2 regions of the Diaphorobacter sp. JS3050 genome follow, and region 2 is predicted to be linked to the other one. Evidence: riboswitches for the same ligand, from Rfam matches in the RefSeq annotation. Region 2 holds a riboswitch; the other holds the start of a gene.

Region 1 (6,945 bases), 670 kb from region 2:
GCCCGGCGAACAACGCCAGCGCCAGCATTGCGGGAATGCGCCTTGCCATGGTGTAACCCTTTTTGTGAAAAGGGTCATTTTAGAAGGCGAGTTGTGAAGCCCCGGTGGCGTTTTGGTAGTGCAACGCGCACCTGGACGGTCGATGTCAGCGATCGTTGATGGCAAGCAAGGATTGCGCAAGTTCTGCAAACCCTGCCCCGCGCTCGCCCTGCGTCACATAGCGCGGCAGATGCTGCAGTTGGGGCACGAAACGCGCAATATTGGCCACACCCACGCTGTGCGGGAAGTGCGCAAACATGAGCTGGTCATTGGTGGAGTCACCGATGTAGACCCAGCGCTCCAGCTCGGCGTCCAGATCGCGCCCGAACAGCTCGCGCACGATCCATCGCGCACCCTCCAGCTTGTTGTGCGCGCCAAACCAGCCGTTGATGTGGATGCTGCTCACGGTGGCGTTCATGCCCGCGGCATGCATCAGGGCGACAGCCTGGTCGATGGCCGCCTGGGGCAGGTGCGTGAATTCACTGTGGTCGATGGCGATGTCCGTCTCGCGCCCCGGCGAGTCGGTGGCGCGCCGGGCGCCGGGCACGGCGGCTTCAATCTCGGCCAGCACCTGTTGCATGCGCGCGAAGTTGGAGGCGCGCGTGGCGGCGTCCTGTTGATACAACTTTAATAGCTGCTCGCGCTTATCGCACGGGGACTGTAGGCCATTTGGGGCAAAATTTCGGGACGCCCGCAGCAGCGCCACCGCACCGTTCTCAGCAACGATGCTGTCCACCGGCCAGGCAGCGGCAAAAGGCTCGCTCCAGCCCACCGGCCGGCCCGTGATCGGAATGACGTGCAGCCCTGAGGCTTTCAGGTCGGCCAGCGCCTGCAGGGCATCGGCGGTGATGGCGCCATCGGTGGTCAGGGTGTCGTCGATGTCGGTGAGCACGCCGGTGATGCACGTGCGCGCCAACTCGTCCCATGAGGCAAGAGGGTGCATGGCGGATGGGGGTCGCGTCAACTGTTCTGCAACGCCAACCCCGCATGCTCCCGCAGCGGATGGAAGTGAATCTTCGGGAACCGCTCCTGCGCCAGCCGTACGTCATATGGGCTCGTGCACAGATAGGCCAGCGTGTCCGCCGCATCGCGCGCCATGCGCATGGGGTAGGCGTTCTCGAACTCGCGCAGTTCGGCCGGCGTGTCGGCGGTGATCCAGCGGGCTCCCGTGTACTGGCAGGCTTCCAGACGGATGTCGCAGTCGTATTCGGTGTTCAGACGGTGCTGCACCACTTCGAACTGCAGCTGGCCCACGGCACCCAGCAGCATGTTGCCGCCGGCCTCGGGCTTGAAGACCTGGATGGCGCCTTCCTCGCCCAGTTGCATCAGGCCCTGCTGCAGTTGCTTGGTGCGCAGCGGGTTCTTCAGCACCACGGTCATGAACATTTCGGGGGCGAAGAACGGCAGGCCGGTGAACTGCAGGTTGGCACCGTCGGTGATGGTGTCGCCCAGCTGCACGCCGCCGTGCGTGGTGAAGCCGATGATGTCGCCGGCGTAGGCCTCTTCCACCGCCTCGCGGCGCTGGCTCATGAAGGTGACCACGCTGGTGGGGCGCAGTTCCTTGGCGGTGCGCTGCACCTTGAGCTTCATGCCGGGCGTGTACTTGCCGCTGGCCACGCGCACGAAGGCGATGCGGTCGCGGTGGTTGGCGTCCATGTTGGCCTGCACCTTGAACACCACGCCCGAAAAGCCTTTGTCTTCGGGCAGGATGGTCTTCTCGACGGTCTGCTTGTTGACGACGAGCGAGCTCTTGCGCGGGCCGGGCGGGGGCGACATGTCCACCACCGCATCCAGCACTTCCATCACACCGAAGTTGTTCACGCCCGAGCCGAAGAACACCGGTGTGAGCTTGCCAGCCAGGAAGGCTTCATGGTCCCAGGGCGCCGAGGCACCTTGCGCCAGCTCCATGCTTTCCAGTGCGTCGTCAAAGGCCTGACCGAAGCGCGCGCGCAGCTTGTCGGCATCGGCCAGCGGAATGACCTCGAAGTCCTGCGGGCGCTTTTCGCTGCCGGGGGCGAACACCGTCATGGTCTGCGTGCGCAGGTTGATGATGCCGCCGAAGCTCTTGCCCTGGCCCACGGGCCAGGTGATGGGGCAGCAGGGCATGCCCAGCTCACGCTCCACCTCGTCGAGGATGTCCAGCGGGTCGCGCACCTCGCGGTCCATCTTGTTGACGAAGGTGATGATGGGCGTGTCGCGCTGGCGGCAGACCTCGATCAGGCGGCGCGTCTGCGCCTCCACGCCGTTGGCCGCGTCGATCACCATCAGGGCCGAATCGACGGCCGTGAGCACGCGGTAGGTGTCTTCCGAGAAGTCCTTGTGGCCCGGCGTGTCCAGCAGGTTGATGACATGGTCGCGGTAGCTCATCTGCATCACGCTCGACGCCACCGAGATGCCGCGCTGCTTCTCGATCTCCATCCAGTCGGACGTGGCGTGGCGGCTGGCCTTGCGGCCCTTCACGGCGCCGGCGATCTGGATGGCGCCGGAGAACAGCAGCAGCTTTTCCGTCAGCGTGGTCTTGCCGGCGTCGGGGTGGGAGATGATGGCAAAAGTCCGGCGGCGCCGGGTTTCTGGGGCGTACGACACAGTGATTCTGGGTGAGGGCCGCGCGGTACGCTGCGGCCGGTGCGAGAAGAGGCGGGCGCACCCTGCGGGAGCGCCCTGGCATTGGGCGGGGATTCTACGGCGCAGCGCGTGGTGCGGGGGCGCCGGTATAATCTTGCACTTTCCGAGGAGCGTTGCAGCGTCCCCAGCACGGCGGGGCGCGAGGCTCGGAAGTCATACCCAGCAACGACGCTCACCCACGCCTTGCGGTGCGGTGAGCCCCATCCCCCAGGCGCGGTTTTTTCAGATACCCATCAAGGAAACCACCATGAGCGCTGTTCTCAAGTCCCCAGCCGACTCCGCGATTGCCGATATCTCCCTGGCCGACTGGGGCCGCAAGGAAATCCGCATTGCCGAGACCGAGATGCCCGGCCTGATGGCCATCCGCGAGGAATTCGCGGCCAAGCAGCCCCTGAAGGGCGCACGCATCACCGGCTCGCTGCACATGACCATCCAGACGGCCGTGCTGATCGAGACCCTCAAGGCCCTGGGCGCCGACGTGCGCTGGGCCTCGTGCAACATCTTCTCCACCCAGGACCACGCCGCCGCCGCGATTGCCGCCACCGGCACGCCGGTGTTCGCCATCAAGGGCGAGACCCTGGTGGACTACTGGGACTACACCCACCGCATCTTCGACTTCGGTCCCAAGGGCAGCGAGGGCGAAGGCCCGAACATGATCCTGGACGACGGCGGCGACGCCACGCTGCTGATGCACCTGGGCAAGCGCGCCGAGAAGGACGCCTCCGTGCTGGCCAACCCCGGCAGCGAGGAAGAGCGCATCCTGTACGCCGCCATCAAGGCCAAGCTGGCCGAGGACAGCACCTGGTACAGCCGCAAGAGCGCCCAGATCATCGGCGTGACCGAAGAGACCACCACCGGCGTGCACCGCCTCAAGGAAATGTCGGCCAAGGGCACGCTACTGTTCCGTGCGATCAACGTGAACGATTCGGTGACCAAGAGCAAGTTCGACAACCTGTACGGCTGCCGCGAGTCGCTGGTGGACGGCATCAAGCGCGCCACCGACGTGATGATCGCCGGCAAGGTGGCCGTGGTGGCGGGCTATGGCGACGTGGGCAAGGGCTCGGCCCAGGCGCTGCGCGCCCTGAGCGCCCAGGTGTGGGTGACCGAGATCGACCCCATCAATGCCCTGCAGGCCGCTATGGAAGGCTTCAAGGTCGTGACCATGGAGTGGGCCGCCGACAAGGCCGACATCTTCGTCACCACCACGGGCAACCGCGACGTCATTACCTTCGAGCACATGAAGGCGATGAAGGACCAGGCCATCGTCTGCAACATCGGCCACTTCGATAACGAGATCCAGGTCGCCAAGCTCGAAGAGCACTGCCAGTGGGAAGAAATAAAGCCCCAGGTCGACCATGTGATCTTCCCGGACGGCAAGCGCATCATCCTGCTGGCCAAGGGCCGCCTGGTGAACCTGGGCTGCGGCACGGGCCACCCCAGCTTCGTGATGTCCAACTCGTTCGCCAACCAGACGATCGCGCAGATCGAGTTGTTCACCCACCCCGAGGGCTACGACGTGGGCAAGGTCTACGTGCTGCCCAAGCACCTCGACGAGAAGGTGGCGCGCCTGCACCTGAAGAAGGTGGGCGCCATGCTGACCGAGCTGAGCGACGAGCAGGCCGCCTACATCGGCGTGCCGAAGCAGGGCCCCTACAAGCCCGACACCTACCGCTATTGATTGTTAAAAAGCATAGCTGCTTGCGCTTGCCAGTAGTCGTTTTCAGCATGAAAAATTGCTGAAATTGGCTCGCTGCAAGCGCTGCCAGCTATCGATATGAGAGGATAGCGCGATGCGCGCGGACGTATTTCTGGTGGAAGGCGGCTACGCGGCCACCCGGTCGCAGGCCCAGCGGTTGATTGCCGCCGGCGTGCAGTGGCGCCTGGCGCCCACGCTGCCGTGGCAGAAGGTGGCCAAGAACGGCGACGACATTCCTGCGGGGGTCGAGGTGCAGCTGCTGGACGCTGCGGAGGCCAAGTACCTCTCGCGCGGCGGCCTCAAGCTTGAAGGCGCGCTGGCGGCCACGGGCATGCAAGTGGCTGGCCTGCGCTGCCTGGACGTGGGGCAGAGCACCGGCGGTTTCACCGACTGCCTGCTGGCACATGGCGCTGCCCAGGTGATTGGCGTGGACGTGGGTCATGGTCAGTTGCACGAGCGGCTGCGCGCCGACCCGCGCGTGGTGTGTGTGGAGGGCCTGAATGCCCGTGCCCTCACGCCCGAGGCGCTGCACGACGCCTGCGATGTGGCGCTGTCCGAAGTCATCGAGGACGCGGAAGACAACGACACCCAGCCCCAGGCCCCCTACGCCTGGATGCGCAACGGCGGCATGGTGGACGATGAGTACGACGACAGCGACGACGCCAAGGAGCATGAGATCGAGAGCTTCAAGGCCGAGCGCGCCGCCAAGGCCAAGGCACGCGCCGAGGGCTCTTTGCCCGTGCAGCGCCGCCGCCGTCCCGAGTGCGAGGGTGTGGATATCACCCCAGCGTTCGATCTCGTCACCGGCGACCTGTCCTTCATCTCGCTCACGCTGGTGCTGCCTGCGCTGGTGCCCCTGCTGAAAGAGCAGGGCCAGCTGCTGATGCTGGTCAAACCGCAGTTTGAGTTGCAGCCCGGCCAAGTGGGCAAGGGCGGCATCGTGCGCGACCCGCAGCTGTATCCGCAGATCGAGCAGCGCATCCGCGACTGCTGCACGGAGCTGGGGCTGCACGTGGTGGCCTGGATCGATAGCCCCATCGAGGGGGGCGACGGCAATCGCGAGTTCTTCATCCATGCAAGGAGGAAGGCATGAGCCTTTCCACGGCCTTTCCGGTCAGCTTTGAATTCTTTCCGCCCAAGACGCCCGAAGGCGCCGACAAGCTGCGCGCCGTGCGCCAGCAGCTGTATGCGCGCCGGCCCGAGTTCTGCTCCGTCACCTACGGCGCGGGGGGCTCCACGCAGGCGGGCACCTTCGGCACGGTGCGCGAAATCCTCGCCGAGGGCGTGAGCGCGGCCTCGCACTTCTCGTGCATCGGCGCCACCAAGGACGGCGTGCGCGCGCAGCTCGCCGAGCTGAAAGCCATGGGCGTGAAGCGCCTGGTTGCGCTGCGCGGCGACCTGCCCAGTGGCTATGGCATCGGGGGCGAGTTCCATTACGCGAGCGATCTGGTGGCGTTCATCCGCGCCGAGACGGGGCGCGACTTCCACATCGAGGTGGCTGCCTACCCCGAGGTCCATCCCCAGGCCCGTTCGTCGGATGCCGACCTGCAGGCCTTTGCCACCAAGGTGCGCGCGGGCGCCGACTCGGCCATCACACAGTACTTCTTCAATGCCGACGCCTACCTGCGCTTCGTGCAGGACGTGCGCCGCCTGGGGCTGGACGTGCCCGTGGTGCCGGGCATCATGCCGATCATGGGCGCGTCGCAGCTGCTGCGCTTTTCGGACGCCTGCGGCGCCGAGATCCCGCGCTGGATCCGCCTGCGCCTGCAGGGCTATGGTGACGATGTGGCGAGCATTCGCGCCTTCGGCCTGGATGTCGTCACGCACCTGTGCGAGCAACTGCGCCGCGAGGGCGTGCCGGGCCTGCACTTCTACACCATGAACCAGAGCGCGGCCACGTTGGAAATCTGCGACCGCCTGGGGCTCTGAAGCGGCGGGGGTGGGTAATATCGGCAGCTTTTTCCCGTCCTCTTCCTCCTTCCCCTGCGCGTTTGCGGTATGAGTCCCGTCATTGCCTTCCTGCTGTTCACCACGCTGTCGCTTGCGATGGCATCGCCCGCGTCGGCGCAGACGCGCTATTCCTGCCGCGACGAGCAGGGCGCCGTCTACACCCTGGCGCGCCCGTGCCCGAAAGGCATGGTGACCAGCGCCGTCTCGGCGGGGCCGGTGGAGCCGCGTGCAGAGCCCCGCAGCTACGCGCCCACCCCGTCCCGGCGCAGCAGTGCGATGCGCGAGGTGCCGGAATACGAGAGCTACATGAGCGGGCGCTGCCGCACGCTGCAAAACAGCATCCGCGGGGCATCGGCCAACGGCTCCAGCTACGACGTCATCGCAGGCATGCAGCGCGAATACCGGCGCGACTGCAGCGACGAGGAGAGCGATGCCGCCTCGCGCTACTACCGCGAGCGCCGCGAGGCACGCAGCCAGCGCCGCACAGAGCGCGAGCGCGAGGAACAAGCCCAACTGGCGCAGGAGGAGCAGGAAAGCCGCAAGGCGCTGCAATGCGCGGAGTCCAAACGCATCCTGGCCGCCAAGAGAGCGCGCACCGACCTGACACCGGGTGAACGCAATGATCTGCGCCGTTT
Region 2 (6,945 bases):
TGGCCTGTGCGTCGCGGAAGACGCGCGTGGCTTCCTCGCCCACCACCTCGTCCTGCAGGATGTCGGGGTACTTGCCGGCCAGGTCCCAGGTCTGGAAGTACGGTGCCCAGTCGATGAAGGGCACCAGCTCGGCCAGGTCGATGTTCTTGATCACGCGCCGGCCGATGAACTTGGGCGCCGGCGGCTGGTAATGCGCCCAGTCGATGCGCGTCTTGTTGGCGCGGCACTGCGCCAGCGGCCACACCGGCGTCTTCTTCTTGTTGGCATGCAGGTGGCGCACATGGTCGTAGTCGGCCTGCACCTCCGCCAGGTAGCTGTCCTTTTGCTCGCCCAGCAGGCTCTGCGCCACGCTCACGCTGCGCGAGGCATCGGGCACGTAGACCACGGGGCCCTGGTACTGCGGCGCGATCTTGACGGCCGTGTGCACGCGCGAGCAGGTGGCGCCGCCGATCAGCAATGGAATCTTCTTGATGCGGAAGTACTCGTCCTTGTCCATCTCGCCGGCCACGTACTGCATCTCTTCCAGGCTGGGCGTGATCAGGCCCGACAGGCCGATGATGTCCGCGCCTTCGGCCTTGGCGCGCGCCAGGATTTCATGGCAGGGCACCATCACGCCCATGTTGATGACCTCGAAGTTGTTGCACTGCAGGACGACGGTCACGATGTTCTTGCCGATGTCATGCACGTCGCCCTTCACGGTGGCGATGACGATCTTGCCCTTGCTGGACACGTCCAGGCCGGCGGCTTCCTGCTGGCGCTTTTCTTCCTCGATGTAAGGGATCAGGTGGGCCACGGCCTGCTTCATCACGCGGGCGCTCTTGACCACCTGCGGCAGGAACATCTTGCCCGCGCCGAACAGGTCGCCCACGATGTTCATGCCGTCCATCAGCGGACCTTCGATCACGTGCAGCGGGCGGCCGCCGCCTTGCACCACGATCTGCTGGTAGGCCTCCTCGGTGTCTTCGACGATGAAGTCGGTGATGCCGTGCACCAGCGCGTGCGACAGGCGCTCACCCACGGTTTTCGGGTGCTCGGGCGTGCCGCGCCACTCCAGCTTCTTGCTGTCGTCCTTGGCGGCACCCTTGGCGGCCTCGGCGATCTCCAGCAGGCGTTCGGCCGCGTCGGGGCGGCGGTTCAACACCACGTCTTCCACACGCTCGCGCAGCTCGGGGTCGAGGTCGTCGTAGACGCCGACCATGCCCGCGTTGACGATGCCCATGTCCATGCCGGCCTTGATGGCGTGGTACAGGAACACGGTGTGGATCGCCTCGCGCACCGGCTCGTTGCCGCGGAAGCTGAACGACACGTTGGACACGCCGCCCGACACCTTGGCGCCCGGCAGATGCTGCTTGATCCAGCGCACGGCCTCGATGAAGTCCACGGCGTAGTTGGCGTGCTCTTCGATGCCCGTGGCGATGGCGAAGATGTTGGGGTCGAAGATGATGTCCTCGGGCGCCATGCCCACCTCGTCCACCAGGATGCGGTAGGCGCGCTCGCAGATCTCGGTCTTGCGTGCGAAGGTGTCGGCCTGGCCCTTCTCGTCGAAGGCCATGACCACGGCAGCCGCGCCGTAGCGGCGGATCAGCTTGGCCTGGCGCTTGAACTCCTCCACGCCCTCCTTCATGCTGATGGAGTTGACGATGCCCTTGCCCTGCAGGCAGCGCAGGCCGGCCTCGATGACCTCCCACTTGGAGCTGTCCACCATCACCGGCACCCGGGCGATGTCGGGCTCGGAGGCGATGAGGTTCAGGAAGCGCACCATCGCGGCCTTGCTGTCCAGCATGGCCTCGTCCATGTTCACGTCGATGATCTGCGCGCCGTTTTCCACCTGCTGACGCGCCACCGACAGTGCCTGCTCGTACTGGTCGTTCAGGATCATGCGCGCGAACGCCTTGGAGCCGGTGACGTTGGTGCGCTCGCCCACGTTGACGAACAAACTGCCCTCACCAATAAAAACCGGCTCCAGGCCGGAAAGTTTCATGGGAGGGAGGACGGAAATATCAGACATGGCTCACCTGTGGCTGTGGAGATGCGGCAGGCGAGCGTCGTTGATTGTGCAGATGCCCAAGCCTGACGGGCAGTGACACGCCCGCTGCAACGCTCCTTGGGAAACGGCGGATTTTACTGATTTGCCTTCTCGCGTTGCACAACAGGGTCAGGCGCACCGCCAGACGCGGCTCAGCTGCTTGTCAGCCGGTCAAGTTCCAGCCCTGCACTGGGGGCATCGCAAGCGCGGCACCAATCTACGAAGAGCATCACGTCCACATAACTTTCGCCACGCTCTATCTTCGATACGAATGACTGCCCCACCCCCAGCCTCTGCGCCAGCTGCACCTGCGAGAGACCCGCTTGCTTTCGCAAGGCAGCCAGGCCATCCCGAAGGGTCTGGTAACGCGGGTGATAGACGGTGATTGACACCCGCGCATGCTTTATCCCAAATTGGAATAGTCCATTTACGACTATTTACGCTACATTGCGCGACGGGGCGGTGCGCTGTGCCCTGCCCCCACAACACAACAGAGGGTAACCATGACAACGAAGTTTCGACTTGCAGGGTATTCGGTTTTGGTAGCAGCAACACTTTTGACCGCCTGCGGGGGCGGTGGCAGCGACGACGCTTCCACTGCTACACCTACTCCTGCACCACCACCTGCCGCGACCAGCGCGGAAGGGTTCTGGATGGGCAAATCGGCGGCAGGCTATGACGTTGCCGTGGCCGTGCTGGAAAACGGTGACACCTGGGGCGTCTATACCAGCGGCAGCACCCTCTACGGTGCCCTGCAGGGCAAAACCACGTCATCGAACGGTGCGTTGACGGGGTCTGGGCGCGAGTTCAACCTCTTGTCCAATTCGGTAAGCCAAGGCTCCTACAGCGGCACCTACACGGCCAAAAACCGGCTTGATCTGCGGCTGTCCGACGGAAACAGCTTTTCGGCCACTTACTCCACCTTCTATGACCAACCCACCTCGCTGTCGGCGCTGGCCGGCACCTACCGCGGGTACGGTGTGGGAACGGGCGCGCCGGTGCAGTGGCTGGCAGTCACCATCAGCGCGTCCGGTGCTGTCAGCTATCCGACAACACTGGGCTGCAGCGCCAGCGGCTCCGTCACGCCCCGCGCCAGCGGCAAAAATATTTTTGATCTGCGCATCACCTTCTCGGGTGCCAGTTGCACGCTGGGCAACGGCGCCACGGTCTCTGGCGTGGGCTACTACGAAAGCGGCAAGCTGATCGCCATGGGCTTGCTGCCATCGCAAACCGCTGGCTTTATCTTCAGCGGCAGCAAATAAGCAGCCCGCCACGGCACCGCAGGCGCCCCTGCGGTGTGGCGATCAAGGTAGCAGTGACGACGCTGGCACTGCGGGCAACGCGCCGCATTCGATCACCCGGGTAATGACTGTGTTGCAGCAACAGGCTTTGAAAATCTCGCCTCCAGGCTCAAACTGCTGCCCATGACAAACGCCCACACCACCACCGCCCGCATGCCCACGCTGTTCATCCCGCACGGCGCGGGGCCGTGCTTTTTCATGGACTGGAACCCGCCCGACGCCTGGGACAAGACCGCCGCCTGGCTGCGCAGCATTCCCGCCAGCCTCCCCGCCCGGTCCAAAGCCATCGTGCTGGTGACCGCGCACTGGCTGGCGCCGCAGCCCAGCATGAGCACGGCAGAGCAACCCGGCATGCTGTTTGACTACTACGGGTTTCCGGCGCACACCTACGAGCTGACCTACCCCGCGCCTGGTGCGCCCGCACTGGCCGAACGTGTGGGCAGCCTGCTGGCCGGCGCGGGCTTTGCCCCGGGGTATGACGGCGAGCGCGGCTACGACCACGGCACCTTCATCCCGCTGAAGGTCGCCTTCCCTGATGCCGACGTGCCCGTGCTGCAGCTGTCGCTGCTGCAAAGCCTGGATGCCGCCGATCACATCCGCCTGGGCCAGGCGCTGGAGCCCCTGCGCGGCGAGGGCGTGCTGATCATCGGCAGCGGCATGAGCTACCACAACATGCGCGGCTACGGCGACCCGCGTTCCACCGCCATCGGCGAAGCGTTCGACCGCTGGCTGGGCGAGACCGTGGCCCTGCCCGCGCCCGAGCGCAACGCCCGCCTGGCCGCCTGGGACACTGCTGCCGGCCCCAGCGCGCGGCAGTCGCACCCGCCGCGCGCCGAGGAGCACCTGCTGCCGCTGCATGTGGTGGCGGGCGCGGCCGGCGACAGCCGCGGCGCCAAGGTGTTCACCGACCGCGTGATGGCGGTGGACATCTCGGCCTTCCGCTTCGAGTGACAGGCTACGCAAGTCAATTGCTGCCCTGCGCCATCGGCCCGGCCGGCGCCCGCGACCGCTGGCTGCTGCAGATCAACGCGCAGTCCACGCTCGTTCTGCCAGAGCCGGGGGACAAGGACGCCCCCAGCCTGACCATGCCCGTCGGCACGGAGCAGCTGGCGGCGGGGTGGCGGCGTGGCAACCCGCCCACGCTGCTGCAGATTGAGCAGGCCATCGAGGCGATCGAGGACGCCGTCATGCCCGCCCGCGCCCGTTTCCCCGCGGCACTGCAGCTGGCCACGCGCGACCCGCACGTGCATGCGCTGAGCGCGCTGGCGACCAGGCCTGGCACCGCGGAGGCTGCAAGCACAGCGGCTGGCGACTGGCTGGGCATAGCCGCCGTCGAGCAGCTATTCAACCGCCTGGCCGCCCGCGCCGGCGGCCGCCCGGCGTCGCAAGACGCGCTGCCTGTCGATGGCGCCAGCGCCGCGCGCCTGCTCATCCTGCGCGAGCTGCTGCACCACTGGGGCCTGCCCGGCGTGGCCCTGGTCGGCTGACGCGGCCGGCGCGCCCGGCACCGGGCAAGCCCCGTCGAAAAAGTGCCAAAAACGGCTCCAGCGCTTATTTGGCAGGCGCCTGCAGCTATGAATCAAGTAGCGCTTGTCACGCCCGCTGCGCCCGCAGGCGGTGCAGCAGGCCGGGCCTGCGCCGATGCCGGCAGGCCGAAGACGCGGTCAAACGCCCAGTTGAACGTGTAGGTATAGACCAGAAAAAACAGCAGCAGCCCGGCCTCGAGCACCGTGGCCTGCCACAGGCTGACGTTGAACCACCAGGCCATCAGCGGGATCAGCACCAGCGCCAGCCCGCCCTCAAAACCCACGGCGTGCACCACGCGGCGCAGCACCGACCGGCCCTTGACGCTCTGGCGCGCCTCCCAGCGCTCGAACAGCAGGTTGAATGCCAGGTTCCAGACAATGGCCAGCGTGGAAGCCACCACGGCCATCGCGCCCGACGCGCCCGCACTCTGGCCAATGGCCATGAACAGCAGGCTGGAGACAGCGATGGCGATGGCTTCATAAAGGGTGACAAAAAGCACCCGACGCCATGGCCCCTGCAGGCCGACGGCATGTGTTGTTGCACTCATGCGCCGAAGTATAGGTAGCCTGGTTTACCCGCACCGCTGCGGGGCCGCGCTGCCCGGCCTGGCGCCACAATAGGGCGACAGACATCTGTTTGTCACTTTTCAGACCCCCGTCACCCCCTTCAAGGAGCGCCCATGTCCGATCAGCAGCCGCTGCAGCAGCCCTTCGACATCGCAGACAACAGCCTGGCCAAGCTGTGGCGCCAGTGGCATCCACGCGACTTCGCCGTGGAAGGCAATGGCACCGGCAATGGCAAAAACAAGAACGGCAAGCATGGCGATGACGACGGCGGCAACTCTTTGCGCCTGAAGGACTTTGACCCGGGCGCCAAGCCTTTCTCGTGCGGCGACAAGGCCCAGGACAGAGCCCGCGTGGACGAGCTGGCGCTGGAGCTGGACGCGCTGCAGGACCTGCTGTACGCCGACCGCCGCTACAAGCTGCTGGTGGTGCTGCAGGGCATGGACACCGCCGGCAAGGACGGCACCGTGCGTGGCGTGTTCGGCCGCATGAGCGCCCTGGGCGTGCATGCCGTGGGCTGGAAGGCGCCCACCGAGTTCGAGCGCGCGCACGACTACCTGTGGCGCATCCACCGCCAGGTGCCCGGTGCGGGCGAACTCACCGTGTTCAACCGCAGCCATTACGAGGACGTGCTGGTGCCCGTGGTGAACGGCTGGATCACGCCCGAGCAGCAGCGCCAGCGCTATGCGCACATCAACGACTTCGAGCGGCTGCTGGCCGAAACGGGCACGGTGGTCATGAAGTTCATGCTGCACATCAGCAAGGACGAGCAGCGCCAGCGCCTGCAGGAGCGCCTGGACGACCCCACCAAACACTGGAAGTTCGACATGGGCGACATCCAGGTGCGCGAGCAGTGGGACGCCTACCAGCGCGCCTATGAGGCCTTCCTGCCCGCGACGCACACCCCGTGGGCGCCGTGGACCATCGTGCCCGCCGACTCCAAGACGCACCGCAATCTGATGATCGCCAGCGTGCTGCGCGGCGTGCTGCAGCGGTTGGAACTGCGCTACCCACCGGGCGACCCCGCGCTGGAAAATTTCACAGTCAAATAGGGCTCTAGCGCTTGCATGACAAGCGCCAACAGCTCCTTTTAAAGGAGCAAATTTCACCATGGCGCGGGCATGGCAAGGTTATGCATCGAATGCATTAGATGGAAACATGGCGGCGTTGGACAGCCCTGGGCGACAGGCATAAAGTGCTTCGCTTGGTAGACATTCCCCAAGGAATTCCGCATGTCCAACACCCCCAACCCACCCCTTCCCACCCACGCGCTGCCGTCCTATCTGGACCCCAACCACCTCGGCCCCTGGGGGGTGTATCTGCAGCAAATCGACCGCGTCACCCCTTACCTGGGCAGCCTGGCGCGCTGGGTGGAGACGCTGAAGCGCCCCAAGCGTGCGCTGATCGTGGATGTGCCCATTGAGCTGGACAACGGCACCATCGCCCACTTCGAGGGCTACCGCGTGCAGCACAACGTCAGCCGAGGCCCGGGCAAGGGCGGTGTGCGCTTTCACCAGGACGTGACCCT

What was found. Region 2 has a riboswitch for S-adenosylhomocysteine ahead of metH (methionine synthase). Riboswitches for the same ligand answer to the same signal wherever they lie in the genome.
Region 1: another riboswitch for S-adenosylhomocysteine. It lies ahead of ahcY (adenosylhomocysteinase); the one in region 2 lies ahead of metH (methionine synthase).

The regions. Positions count from the first base shown of each region.
Region 1 covers NZ_CP053553.1:865,908-872,852, forward strand. The annotation lists gene HND92_RS04305 (c-type cytochrome) at 1-49, opposite strand, end outside; gene HND92_RS04310 (HAD-IIB family hydrolase) at 146-982, opposite strand; gene HND92_RS04315 (peptide chain release factor 3) at 1,000-2,625, opposite strand; S-adenosyl-L-homocysteine riboswitch at 2,764-2,845, shown strand; gene ahcY (adenosylhomocysteinase) at 2,912-4,342, shown strand; gene HND92_RS04325 (TlyA family RNA methyltransferase) at 4,455-5,453, shown strand; gene metF (methylenetetrahydrofolate reductase [NAD(P)H]) at 5,450-6,289, shown strand; gene HND92_RS04335 (DUF4124 domain-containing protein) at 6,359-6,945, shown strand, end outside.
Region 2 covers NZ_CP053553.1:192,265-199,209, reverse strand. The annotation lists gene metH (methionine synthase) at 1-1,981, opposite strand, end outside; S-adenosyl-L-homocysteine riboswitch at 2,034-2,112, opposite strand; gene HND92_RS00860 (helix-turn-helix domain-containing protein) at 2,179-2,418, opposite strand; gene HND92_RS00855 (hypothetical protein) at 2,530-3,288, shown strand; gene HND92_RS00850 (class III extradiol ring-cleavage dioxygenase) at 3,451-4,278, shown strand; gene HND92_RS00845 (hypothetical protein) at 4,275-4,814, shown strand; gene HND92_RS00840 (PACE efflux transporter) at 4,907-5,401, opposite strand; gene HND92_RS00835 (PPK2 family polyphosphate kinase) at 5,534-6,469, shown strand; gene HND92_RS00830 (Glu/Leu/Phe/Val dehydrogenase) at 6,650-6,945, shown strand, end outside.